2 regions of the Lysinibacillus sp. FW301-JW8 genome follow, and region 2 is predicted to be linked to the other one. Evidence: riboswitches for the same ligand, from Rfam matches in the RefSeq annotation. Region 2 holds a riboswitch; the other holds the start of a gene.
What was found. A riboswitch is a leader RNA that binds a small molecule or an ion and turns the genes downstream of it on or off. The one in region 2 is predicted to bind FMN.
Positions count from the first base shown of each region.

Region 1: another riboswitch for FMN. It lies ahead of AC3WOM_RS08350 (ECF transporter S component); the one in region 2 lies ahead of ribE (riboflavin synthase).

Region 1 is NZ_JBYTBB010000015.1:11,074-17,508, forward strand. It holds gene AC3WOM_RS08340 (STAS domain-containing protein) at 1-145, shown strand, start outside; gene AC3WOM_RS08345 (sodium-dependent transporter) at 366-1,712, opposite strand; gene AC3WOM_RS08350 (ECF transporter S component) at 1,876-2,463, opposite strand; FMN riboswitch at 2,682-2,870, opposite strand; gene AC3WOM_RS08355 (RNA polymerase subunit sigma) at 3,065-4,357, opposite strand; gene sigX (RNA polymerase sigma factor SigX) at 4,354-4,887, opposite strand; gene AC3WOM_RS08365 (ATP-binding protein) at 4,978-6,435, opposite strand, start outside.
Region 2 is NZ_JBYTBB010000004.1:85,245-91,679, forward strand. It holds gene AC3WOM_RS02985 (YibE/F family protein) at 1-531, opposite strand, end outside; gene AC3WOM_RS02990 (YibE/F family protein) at 531-1,658, opposite strand; partial or broken gene AC3WOM_RS02995 (SDR family oxidoreductase) at 1,871-2,773, shown strand; FMN riboswitch at 3,078-3,203, shown strand; FMN riboswitch at 3,322-3,447, shown strand; gene ribE (riboflavin synthase) at 3,688-4,326, shown strand; gene ribB (3,4-dihydroxy-2-butanone-4-phosphate synthase) at 4,354-4,971, shown strand; gene ribH (6,7-dimethyl-8-ribityllumazine synthase) at 4,989-5,456, shown strand; gene AC3WOM_RS03015 (spore germination protein) at 5,614-6,435, shown strand, end outside.

The DNA.
Region 1 (6,435 bases), on a different contig from region 2:
CATTATTGTCGTCGATGATTTCATCCGCAACTTATTCGCTATTTCGCAGGTAGATAAAGTTTTTCCTATTACAAACAGCGAAGAGCAAGCAAAAAAGATTATCAAAGAAGATTGGCTAGGAGAATTATCACTTAACGAATATTAACCCTATCGTTGCCCCCATTATCAATTTCGCCTTGGCGTAATTGCGTCCGGATTCTGAATTGTGCCCAGACCTGCAAATGTTTTTTTCGTGAAAGCAAAGCGGCAGCGGCACGAGGCAGGTCAGTTAGCCGTTTTCGTAGAATGCGAAGGTTTTAGGCTAACGTTCTTTTATTCATAAAAAAATAGGGTGTATTCCTGTAAAATAGAATACACCCTGCTTTTTAATATTGTAAAAGCATATTTAATAAAACAACAAGAATGACTATAGGTACTACAATTAACATTAATAGTCGATATGTAGAATAATACCCCTGTCCCATTTGGCTTCCCATCAGTAATTCCTTCCTCACAAATTCTTTATCAGCTACATGCGCAATAAAGAAAGCTATCAATAAATTTCCTAACGGAAGCATTAAATTCGATACTAAAAAATCTGTCGTATCAAAAATTGTTTTCCCAAAGAATGATACATCTGCTAAGGTACTAGAAGACAATGCTGCTGGAATTGCAGCAATAAAGACTATTACACCTAATAACAGTGTCAATGCTGAGCGAGACACTCGCCCCTTTTCTATAAATGCCGCTACAATAATTTCGTATAAACTGAAGGAAGATGTTAATGTTGCGAATAAAAATAGTAATAAAAACATCGCTAAGAACACTTCACCCAATGGCATTTGGCTAAATGCTGTAGGCAGCACCATAAATAGTAAGCCTGGTCCAGATGCAGGCTCTAAATCAAAGGCAAATACAACAGGAAAAATCGCTAATCCTGCTAAAAACGATACAAGTACAGTTAAAAGTACAACCGAGCCCGCCGAGTTAGGTAAGCTCACATCCTTTTTTAAATAAGAGCTGTAGGTCACTAGACAAGAAAACCCTACTGCTAAGCCAAAGAAGGATTGGCCTAAAGCTTCTAATAAAGCCCTTCCAGTAATATTAGAGAAGTCTGGCCATAAGAAAAATTTCACACCCTCCATCGCTCCGTCTAATGTTACTGCTCGGACAACAAGTACTATAAACATCATAAATAATAATGGCATCATAAACTTATTAGCCTTTTCTATACCATTTTGCACTCCAAGAGATATCACTAGTACATTCGCTAGCGTAAATAACCCTAAACCTAGCAATGTAATCCAAGGCGTACCAATAATCTTTTCAAATAGCTCACTAGGATCATTAGCAGGATCAATAACAGTACCAGCCACACCAAGACCGCTATAAATAAAAATCCAACCGCCCACAACACTATAAAAAGTTAATAATAAAAAACAACCCAGTACACCCATGCGGCCAATCCATGCCCAGCCCCTTTTCGTCGGTGCAATTTTTTTATATGCAGTGACCGCCTCAGATTGGGTGCCACGTCCTAAAATATATTCTGATAATAGCATTGGTAAACCAATTAACAATGTAAATAGAACAAAGATTAGGAAAAATGCTCCACCGCCACTTTGACCAGTAACATATGGAAGCTTCCAAATCGCCCCTAATCCGATTGCCGCTCCTGCTGATGCTAAAATAAAGCCTAGTTTACTAGACCATTGTGCCTTTTTTTCACTCATCTCTTCAAACTCCTCTAGCATTTCTAAACTCTTTCTTATTCTACATGAAAACACTAGGCTCGACTAGATTAAGTTCCGTTGACAAATCTATCTATTGATTCAAGCGTTCAATCCATAAAAAAACCTCGAGCATATCAAATCACACTCGAGGTTTCATATAATCTTATTTCGTTAAATACATATTACGCTGACGATCTATCCATTTGCGCATAGTTGTAAATAATAAGGCCATGATAACAGTTAATAAAATACCTTTAACAATATTAAATGGCAAGATTCCAGCCACAATCATTTTATATAATGAATCTCCTACAACAGGCTCCATCCCTAAAAAGTACGTGTACATTGGTAAAAATACAGCATAGTTAAGAACACTCATACCAACCGCCATAACGATTGTTCCTGCTGCTAAGCCTCCAATAAGACCACCAATGTTTTTAAAACGCTTAAAAATAAAGGATACTGGTAAAATAAATAAAATACCTGTCGTGAAGTTAGCGATATGTCCTACTGGTACTCCTGTTGGCGTGCCTGAGAAAATCCAATCCAATACATTTTTAAATAACTCTACTAGAATCCCCGCTACAGGTCCCATTGTTATGGCTGCTAGTAATGCAGGCATATCACTGAAATCCACTTCCAAAAACGCTGGGAATGGTGGAATTGGGAAATTAAATAGCATTAATAAAAACGAAATACTGCTCAGCATGCCAATCGTAATAAACGATTGAAGTTTAACATTTTTCTTCATTGAAAATTCTCTCCTCTTTGCTGATTCAATCTCGCAAGAAGAAAGGTTACGATCTAATCAAATGTTATTCATGAAAAAACCCTTATGCATTGTTGGCATAAGGGAGAATAGGCATGATTAATAAACGCCATTAAACAGCAATTTTCGAGCGGGCTTTAAAGCCATGTTGAAAAAACGCTCGTTCAAAGCTAATTTAAAATAACGAATGACGATCGTACCTCCATCTTCTCCCATCCAGACTCTAACTGTCGGCCTTGGAATCGCACCAAGTCAGCCATGCAAAAAATTTTGCACAGGTCGCGGGCTGAAGAGTCTTTAGTAAATCATTCGAGCTAATGTCTTTCACATTAGCGATTTACAGCTCTATTACCGCCGGTCGGGATTTTCACCCTGCCCCGAAGATGAATCAATATTTTATTTTTGTTCTACAGCTTTACTATAATGAATTATTTAGAAAAAGTAAATAGTTCTGCTTAAAAAATCCTATTAGATTTGTATGTTTTATGGACAGTTAGTTGGTTTATCGCCATAGAAACAAGAAGGAGTATTCTCGCCACAGTTGATGTACGAGAATACTCCTTAAACTATCGCCGTAAAGTTGCTATGGCGTATCCATATACTGCTTATTTGCGCCTACAGGCTTGGGCAAGAAATTTTTTAAATCAAAGCCTTCCCAGCTTTCCTGAACTACATTATCTAAGCGTAATTGTTTATCAAAGCTTGCAGCCGTTAGCATCATTGCTTCGATTAATTGTGTTGCTCGAGCTGGCTCCATTGTCGTTAAATCAAGAGGAGCATTAAAGGTAACAACAACACCCTCTGCAACCTCCTGTACAGTATAAGTCACATTTTCTGGAACGACAGGAACATAAACATCATCATTTTTATTGCGCATAACCGTAATCGCTTCTGTTACCGAGGGAAAAGTTTGACGAAAATCGGGAGATAAATACTCCGCCCCATTATCCTGGTCTTTATATAAATAATAATTAAAATGACTTGGACCTGTTAATGACATAGCCTTACTCGGCTCTCCCTCTTGAGAAAACTCGTATGGTGTGCCATCTGCATTTTCAAACTCGACCTCTGTATACTCTGAGTCTGAAAATGTATCCTGCAAGGTTCCCTTATATTCATTTACGGGTGCAGAGGCTACATCATAATCATTTTTCTCGGGTAATACATGAATCAGCTTATCATCTTTTTCCTTCAATTCACCTTGATATGGATGGTAGTTAGTAAAGCCTTTTGCTTTCTCTTCAATTTGTGGTGCATACTTTTTATACATTTGTAATGTAGAAGGTTTTTCTTTCCCAAAATCCGCTTCAACCCGCTCATTGGGAATAATATACGTCATTGGTACGCTTTCTACATCACGACTTGCCAAACCAATACGAAAGACAACGGCATCCGTTAAGTCTTCCTCGTACACAGAGGTACGTAGAGACATAAATTTAGCATGTTCTGCAACAATGCTCGAATCCAGATAATTATCAAAATTTTCAGCAGTTTTTGCAGCTGGCCCGTCTTGCATAGTAGAATACGGAGCAATGTCAGGGGCAGTCGCCTGATCTATCTTGGAATCATTATTATTCATAAACTTAGAGCCTACACCTATTGTTAATGCGAAAACAGCAGCAACACTCATAAGAATGGGCCATTTACGGATTTTGCGCTTTGTTGTTTCTGTCTCTATACTTTGCTGTTGTTCTTGCGCTGACACTTCTTCGTCTAATGGCTGCTGGATGGCTTCTTGCAAATGAACATTATCCTGCAAGCGAGCATCTGCCAATAATCGATTTAATATTTCATCTTTAGAACGGCGGTCAGAAAGCTTAGGGGCATTGTTCAATACATGTTCTAGCTGGTCATCATCAAACTGGTTATGTGTCATTGCCGTTTCGCCTCCTGTTCTCTAACCTGTTGTAGCTGTTGCCTTAAAAATTTGATGGCACGATGCTGTGTTGTTTTTACCTTTGCTTCTGTCCAATCTAGTATTTGTGCTGTTTCTGCAATCGATAAATCTTGAAAGTAGCGCATAATAATGACCATCTTTTGGTCTCCTGTACAGTTTTCAAGTGCTGACTCTACCTGCATAAATTCATCACTTGCCTCCAGCATATCTTCCGGTGATGGTGTGTTTGAATGGAGTTGTTCCGTTTCCCAGTCAAAAAAGTCAAGTGAATGCTTTTGGCGTACTGCCTGCTTCCGAAAGTGATCGATTGCGACATTTTTAGCAATGGCAAATAGCCATGTCTTTTCACTGCTATTTCCTGCAAATTGATCGTATGAGCGCAATACTCGTACATAAACCTCGTGCGCTAAATCTTCAGCAAGTATACGGTTTTTTACTAAATAAATAAGAAACTGGAACACGTCTTGATGGTATGCATCGTATAGTCGATGGAACACGGAGTCATTCAATGCACTCCACCCCCGTTCTATAATATTTGTCGTCTTCATGTTTATAGAAGTTACAGCCAATTAATACCACTAAAGTAGCAATGATATTAATTATTCGAAAGGTAAATAAAACGTAAAGGTAGTACCTTCTTTCAGCACACTGTCAACCATAATAGTCCCTGAATGTGCCTTTACAATATTTCTAGCAATAGCTAAACCTAGGCCAGTTCCGCCTTTAGAACGCGTCCGGGCTTTGTCAGCTTTATAAAAACGTTCAAAAACATAAGGTAAGTCCTCATTTGGAATGCCATGTCCTGTATCCTGAACAGATATTTTTGCGAAGGTCGGCTCCTGCTCAATTTTGACAGTAACTGACCCTTCATCCGTATGACGGAGTGCATTGTCAACTAAATTTGTTAACACTTGTTCAATCCGATCCTCGTCAATACTTATCCTAGCTTCCTCATTGAATTCACTATCAAATACTAGACGAACATGTTTCTCTTTAGCAACCTGAGCAAATTTTTGTGTTATCCGTTCGAATGTAGAATTAATTGGGAGGGCATCCTTATAAAGCGTCATATGCCCCGATTCCATACGAGCTAAATCTAATAAATCTGTTACTAGACGTCCCATTCGCTTCGATTCATCATAGATAATTTTTGTTATTTCGTTACGTTCTTCCTGATCCTGAATAAAATCATCATCCATTAAGGCCTCTGAATAGCCCTGAAGCATTGAAATTGGCGTTCTAAGCTCATGGGATACATTGGCTATGAAATCTGAACGCAGCTTTTCTAAGCGATGCTGCTCTGTCATATCACGAATAACAGCAACTGCTCCACGTATTAATTCCCCACTGTATAGGGGGCTAATTGTAAAGGTATAATAATTTCCATCCATCTCAATTTCTTCTTCCAGTTTATCCTCAAACATTAGTACATGGTCCAGCATATGATATAACTCTGGTGGAATTGGCTTCGCACTTTGAGAGCCTTTATTAACAAACCATTTTTGCATTAAACGCTCTGCTGGTGGGTTACTTAATAATATTGTACGATCTCGATTAAACGTAATGACTGCATCTGTCATCGATGTCAAAATATTAGAAAGCTGTTCATTTTCCTGATTGATTACTTCTAGATTATGCTTTAATTGTCGCCCCATTTGATTAAAGGCAACAGCAAGCTGACCGATTTCATCATTTTGTGTTGTTGGCATTTTCGCTTCAAAATTCCCCTTTGAAATTTCAAAAGCCAATTCTCGCATTTTACGCAAAGGCGAGGTAATACGTGAGGATAGGAAAAAGGCAAAGAATGTCGTCAGCACAAAGGCTATAAAGGCAGATAAAAAGACAATTTTAGTCGTTTCTTTTGATGTTTTATGAAGTGCATCTGGACTTTGATAAATAAAGACAGCACCATGCACGGCATTCTCTACATTTAATGGGAAGCCGAGCACCACATACGATTCTATTTTTTCTTTATCCGTAGATGATGGCATCATCATTTCATTTGTAATTGGTTCATCCGATTGAAAGATTTTATGGAAAGATTTATTGGCTAATAT
Region 2 (6,435 bases):
CCTTCCTATGCTCATTCCTAATGTAAATAGTTTCTTTTTACTAATAAATGGATTGTGATGAAGAATCTCATGCATAGAAGTGGAAATTGAAATCGCAACATCCAAAATGGCTCCAATTGTACTCATAATGATAACCGAAGCACTGATTTGCACAAAATTGACACCAATATAAAGGGAGAATATACTAATTTCCTCTGTTGATTCCTCTCCAAATCCTTGAAGCATAGATTTATCCGTTATCCATACAATGAAAAGTAACAAAATAATGATTGTTATCATCGTAGAAATAAAAGCAGTGACTGTTTTACTACTTATTTGATTAATATAAAAAAGGCTAATCCAACTTATAACAATACAGGCGATCAACGTTAATAAAATTGGACTATTTTTTGGATTAGTCATTAAAAAGATAGTAATAAAGAGAACCCCAAAGTTTATAAATAAAGATAGGAAAGATCGTGCTCCTTTTTTTCCGCCAATAACGATCATCAAGATGAATAAAATAGCAGTTAACCACACTAATACATTCATTATTTTGCCCTCTTTCGATTAATGAAAAAAATAGAAGTGTATAGACTAATGGGAATTGTTAAGACAACACCAATTCCACCTGAAAGGGCCCTAGTTAATTCTAATGAAAGGTTCAAGGAAAGTGTTTGTCCTAATGGATAAGAGTTTTTCAAATATAAAATTAACATAGGAATTGAACCACTAATATAAACAAAAAACAAAATACTTGTAATTGTTCCCATAATGTCTTTTCCGATATCCATCCCAGAGGTTTTCAGTGCTTGATTAGAAATATTTTGATTTTGATTAAATAAGGCAAAAATTGAAGAAGACATTGTAATAGAGACATCCATTACAGCTCCTAGTGCCCCAATAAATAACCCAGCCATAAAAATCACTCGATAAGGTCGTGTTAGAAATTGCATTTCTTCATATCGAAGCCCATTCTCGGATGTAATCCATAGAACTAAAGCGCTAATCAATACAGAAATAAAGGTTCCTAAAAGTGTTGCAACAATTGCTGCATAAGTTTTTTCATTAAAGCCGTTAATGAGAATTAAAGAAATAACTGTAAATAAAAGAACACAGACCCCGCTGATGAGTAACAAGCTTATATTTGAATGCTTTACGTATAAATCTAAGGAATATGATAAAACAAGAGCATTCACCATTAAACTTATAATTGAAAACAACCCTTGCTTCCTGCCAACTATTAGCAATGCAAAAATAAACACCCACGTTATCATTAAAACGAATTGATCACGCTTCACGTCTAAGATTGTACCTGTTAAATCTCCATTCTTGTCCTTGCTTTCTTTAATGGTAACAAACAAGTTATTTCCGGTATGATATTCTTGATCGAATGCCCCAGAGGTAGAATAGTTATTTTTTAATTTGATAATCTGACCTTTTTCTTGTCCATTTTTTAAGACAGCAGTAATATGCTGTGTATATACATAATCCTTATTATTATACATATCTGTTACAGGCGTTGAATCTATCACATGTATTTTAATCACTTCTGCAATAGGGCGTTGATAAAAGGCTTCGTTATTATTAACAAAAAATACAGAGGCGATGAAGCAAAATGCTAATAGAACATAAAATACAATTTGTTTATACTTTCTTATTTTCACTAGGTTATGCAACAGTAAAACCTCCGTTGAAAGGGACGCTATAAATAATGACTCACGATATCACTGTGATTTTTTATTGTCAAGTGAACCGCAAATTGATTTCATTTTTACTGTTTATGGTTAATTGAGAGGTTGTGTCGTGCTGTATGTCTTTTCCTAGCATTAGCAACATATATCTAATCATATCGAATCGTGTAGTTTCCATATTGGAAGGAGGTTACAATGTGATTCCGAAATATCCTTATATTGGATATGAAACAAAGTGCAAGCAAGTTCCCATTACATTCCCACCACAGCATCAAGATGTTCAGCCAGGGCTAGAATATGTTATGCGGCCAGTTCCTATTTCTGACAACCCGGCATATAAAGGAATCGGAAAATTAAATGGGAAAATCGCTATAATTACTGGGGGAGATAGTGGAATTGGTCGTGCGGTTGCAATCGGATTTGCAAAGGAAGGAGCCCAGATGGCTATTACCTATATGCCACATGAATGACCTGATGCAGAAGCAACGAAGCAAATGGTGGAGGTATATGGGCAATCCATTCTATTAATTGAAGGGGATTTACGTCATCCCGAGTTTTCTAAGGAAGCAGTAAGAAAAACGATTGAGTGTTACGGTAAGCAAGACATACTTATTTTAAATCAAGGTGTACAATTCCCGCAGCAAAGCTTTTTAGATATCTCAAAAGAACAATTGAATGATACCTATGAAACCAATATTTTCCCTCATTTTTATATGACAAAGGCAGGATTACCTTATATGAAGCAGGGTGAGGCAATTATTTCCACCGCTTCCGTGACTGCTTACGCTGGAGCCCCGTTACTTGTCGATTATTCTTCTACAAAAGGAGCGATTGTTTCATTCACTAGATCATTATCCTTGCAATTAGCGAGTAAGGGAATACGAGTGAATGCAGTTGCCCCTGGACCGATCTGGACCCCACTAATTGTCTCTAGCTATTCCGCAGAATATGTCAAAACAATGGGCTTAGAAACCCCGATGAAACGAGCTGGGCAACCATTTGAACTTGCACCTACCTATATTTATTTAGCTTCTGATGATTCTTCTTTTGTTACGGGTCAGGTACTGCATGTCAATTGTGGCATTATGACGGAAACGTAAGTAATTTTAAAGTTGTAGTCGATTAATTTGTAAAACAAAAGTAATTCAAATGAAGGGTGATTTTTCCAATTATTTTATCTTCATTCATTTTCTATGCGAAAGCGAGGCGACAGCAACAATTACGCCAAGGCGAAATTGAACTTCAATCAGAACAATTTTTGAGGTCAAATCGGCTGTGAGAAAATCGAGGAGTTGAATGTAGCAGAACTGTTTAATGAAGACATACTTGATAAAAGAACAATTTTTATAAACAATTGTATGGATAATATTATAAAATAGTGTTATCGTAAAGAATAAGCTAAATAAAATCCTTCAGGGTAGGGTGAAATTCCCAATCGGCGGTGATGAAGTAATTCAAAGTCCGTGAGCGAAAGCTGATTTGGTGCAAATCCAAAACCGACAGTGATAGTCTGGATGGGAGAAGGGTAAAAGTGCAAACTTTTTAAATTCGTATGAATTTATAAGGTTTATTTGATTATGCTTTTATGTTAACTTCCCGTCGTTGAGATTGGGAGGTTTTTTTATTTAGCGAATAAATTAAATAGCGAAATGTTCTTCGGGGTAGGGTGAAATTCCCAATCGGCGGTGATGAAGCAATTCAAAGTCCGTGAGCGAAAGCTGATTTGGTGCAAATCCAAAACCGACAGTGATAGTCTGGATGGGAGAAGAACGATGAGATGACAGCCTATGGAAAAAATAGAGTATCCAAAAGGTTTATTTGTTGACGTCTTATTTATATGAACTCCCAAACCCCTTTCAAAACGATGAAGGGGTTTTTGTTTGTTAGTGGGATAGAATGCTGAAAGTGATGAATAGAAATAGAAAAGTGATGGATTGACCCCAAAAACTGATGCATAGAATCACAAAACCGATGGATAGAGCCTTTAACGCGTAGAAAGAAAGCAGGTGGAAAAATGTTTACAGGGATTGTTGAGGATATTGGTACAATGAAAACCTTGCAAATCGATCAGCAAAGTATGAAAATAACGGTTCTTTCAGCAAAAATGGTGGAGGATGTAAAGCTCGGAGACAGTATAGCGGTCAATGGTGTTTGTTTAACAGTGACAAACTTTACTGATCGAGAGCTGACAATGGATGTCATGCCAGAAACGGTGAAGGCAACTAATTTGCAGCAGCTTGCTGTAGGAGATCCAGTTAACTTAGAGCGCGCCATGCCTGCGAATGGACGATTCGGTGGTCATTTTGTATCTGGGCATGTTGATGGAGTAGGAAAAATAGTACGTAAGCGACCATTAGCAAACGCAGTTTATATTGATATTGAGCTATCCGAGGAATTAATAAACAACTGTATACCAAAAGGCTCTATTACAATTGATGGTACGAGCTTAACACTTTTTCATGTTGAGCAAAAAAGTGTCACAGTATCACTAATACCACACACGTATAAGGAAACTCTTTTAGGTATGAAGAAAATAGGTGCTCCCGTTAATATTGAAACGGATTTAGTTGGAAAATACATTTTACACCAGCTAAAGCGTAATCAGGAAGTGCCAGCTATTACGAGAGATTTTTTAGCACAAAACGGATTTTAAACGATGAATGGTAAGGAGGTGCCAATATTGCTACACACAATTGAAGAAGCAATAGAGGATTTAAAACAGGGCAAGATGATTATTGTAGTAGACGATGAGGATCGAGAAAATGAAGGAGATTTACTGGCTTTAGCAGAGCATATGACGCCTGAAACGATAAACTTTATGGCGACATATGGAAGAGGCCTTATCTGCACACCGATTACACAGCAGCTCGCACAAAAATTAGCCTTACAACCTATGGTAAGTAACAATACAGACAATCATCAAACAGCATTTACAGTTAGCATTGATCATATGGATACAACAACAGGAATTAGCGCCTTCGAACGAGCAATGACAATAAAAAAAATGATTGAACCACAAGCAAAGGCAGAGGATTTTCGTAGACCTGGTCATGTATTTCCGCTAATCGCAAAGGAGAATGGTGTGTTAGAGCGTAGAGGTCACACCGAAGCAACCACTGATTTAGCAAAGCTTTGTCACAGTATTCCCGCAGGCATTATTTGTGAAATTATGGGGAACGATGGCAAAATGCTACGCTTCGATGAATTGATCAGCTATGCAACGCATCATCAGCTAAAAATAATTTCAATTGAAGAATTAGTGTTATATCGTCAGCAAAATCACAAAATTACAATTTAAAAGAGGAGAATTTAGATATGGGTAAAACATTTGAAGCACAATTAATTGGTACAGACTTAAAAATTGCTATCGTAGTAGGTCGATTCAATGAATTTATTACAAGTAAATTATTAGATGGAGCACTCGATGGTTTAAAGCGTCACGGTGTAGCTGAGGACTCTATTGATGTAGCATGGGTTCCTGGTGCATTTGAGGTTCCATTTATTTCAAAACAACTGGCAGAAACAAAGAAATATGATGCCATTATTGGTTTAGGGACAGTGATTCGTGGCTCTACAACACATTATGACTATGTATGCAATGAATCAGCAAAAGGAATTGCCAATGTATCATTAACAACAAATGTGCCAGTTATTTTTGGCATTGTGACAACTGAAAATATTGAGCAAGCCATTGAACGTGCTGGTACAAAATCAGGTAATAAAGGCTATGATTCTGCAATGTCTGCTATTGAAATGGCGAATTTAAAGAGAATGATTGGCTAAAACATAGTTTGATTTTATTTAATTGAAATTATTCATTTAAAGTATCTTATCCTCCTAAAACCTGAATATTTTAAACAAGCATGGGGAAAATATTGTGTAAGTGTATTGATGCATGTACGAATCTGGAGCTGAATCAGTAGGAGATGAGGAATATTCAATGGAACAAATCGTAAATTTGCAAACTTTGAAGGCATTATTTCAACGCTCTGCTGATGTGATTTTTCAAAGGTATACAATGCAGCAACATACAGTACATGTTATTTATTGTGATGCAATGATTAATGAACAATTACTACAAAGCGTTATTGTTCAAGAGCTCCAATCGATGCTTGAAAAGACTTCAGGTGAATTATTAGCGGAAGATATTATAAAGCATCTACACATTCCTCATTTGAACAAAATCTCAGAAAAAGAGGAAGTCATTACAAAACTCTATAAAGGACATGTGCTGCTGTATTTTGAAGATGCACAATTATTATTTACAAGTTATATTCCTAAAAAGCCAAACCGAGAGCCTAGAGAAACATCCCTTGAATTAGTCATAAAGGGTCCAAGAGACGATTTTATTGAGGATATCGATATTAATATTGCTTTATTACGAAAACGATTACCTACAAATTCATTAAGTGTTGAAACATATGAAATCGGCAAGCGTTCTAAAACATCTGTAGCAATCCTTTATATGGATGATATTGTTAATAAAGAAATGCTAGAGGACATCAAAGTACATCTTCAAAAAGTAGATACGGATATTGTGTTTAGTGGCGATATTTTAATGGAGAGAATTGAGCAAAGCGCAAAAATTCTTCCTAGACATGATTACACAGGTCGTCCTGATTTTGCTGTACAGGCCTTAATCAATGGTAGAATTGTAATAATGGTGGATGGTGTCACCTATGCCATTATTACACCAGCAAACGTGCTTCTAGTCTTTAAATCAGGCGAGGATTATTATTATCCGATTTTTGTAAGTTCTATG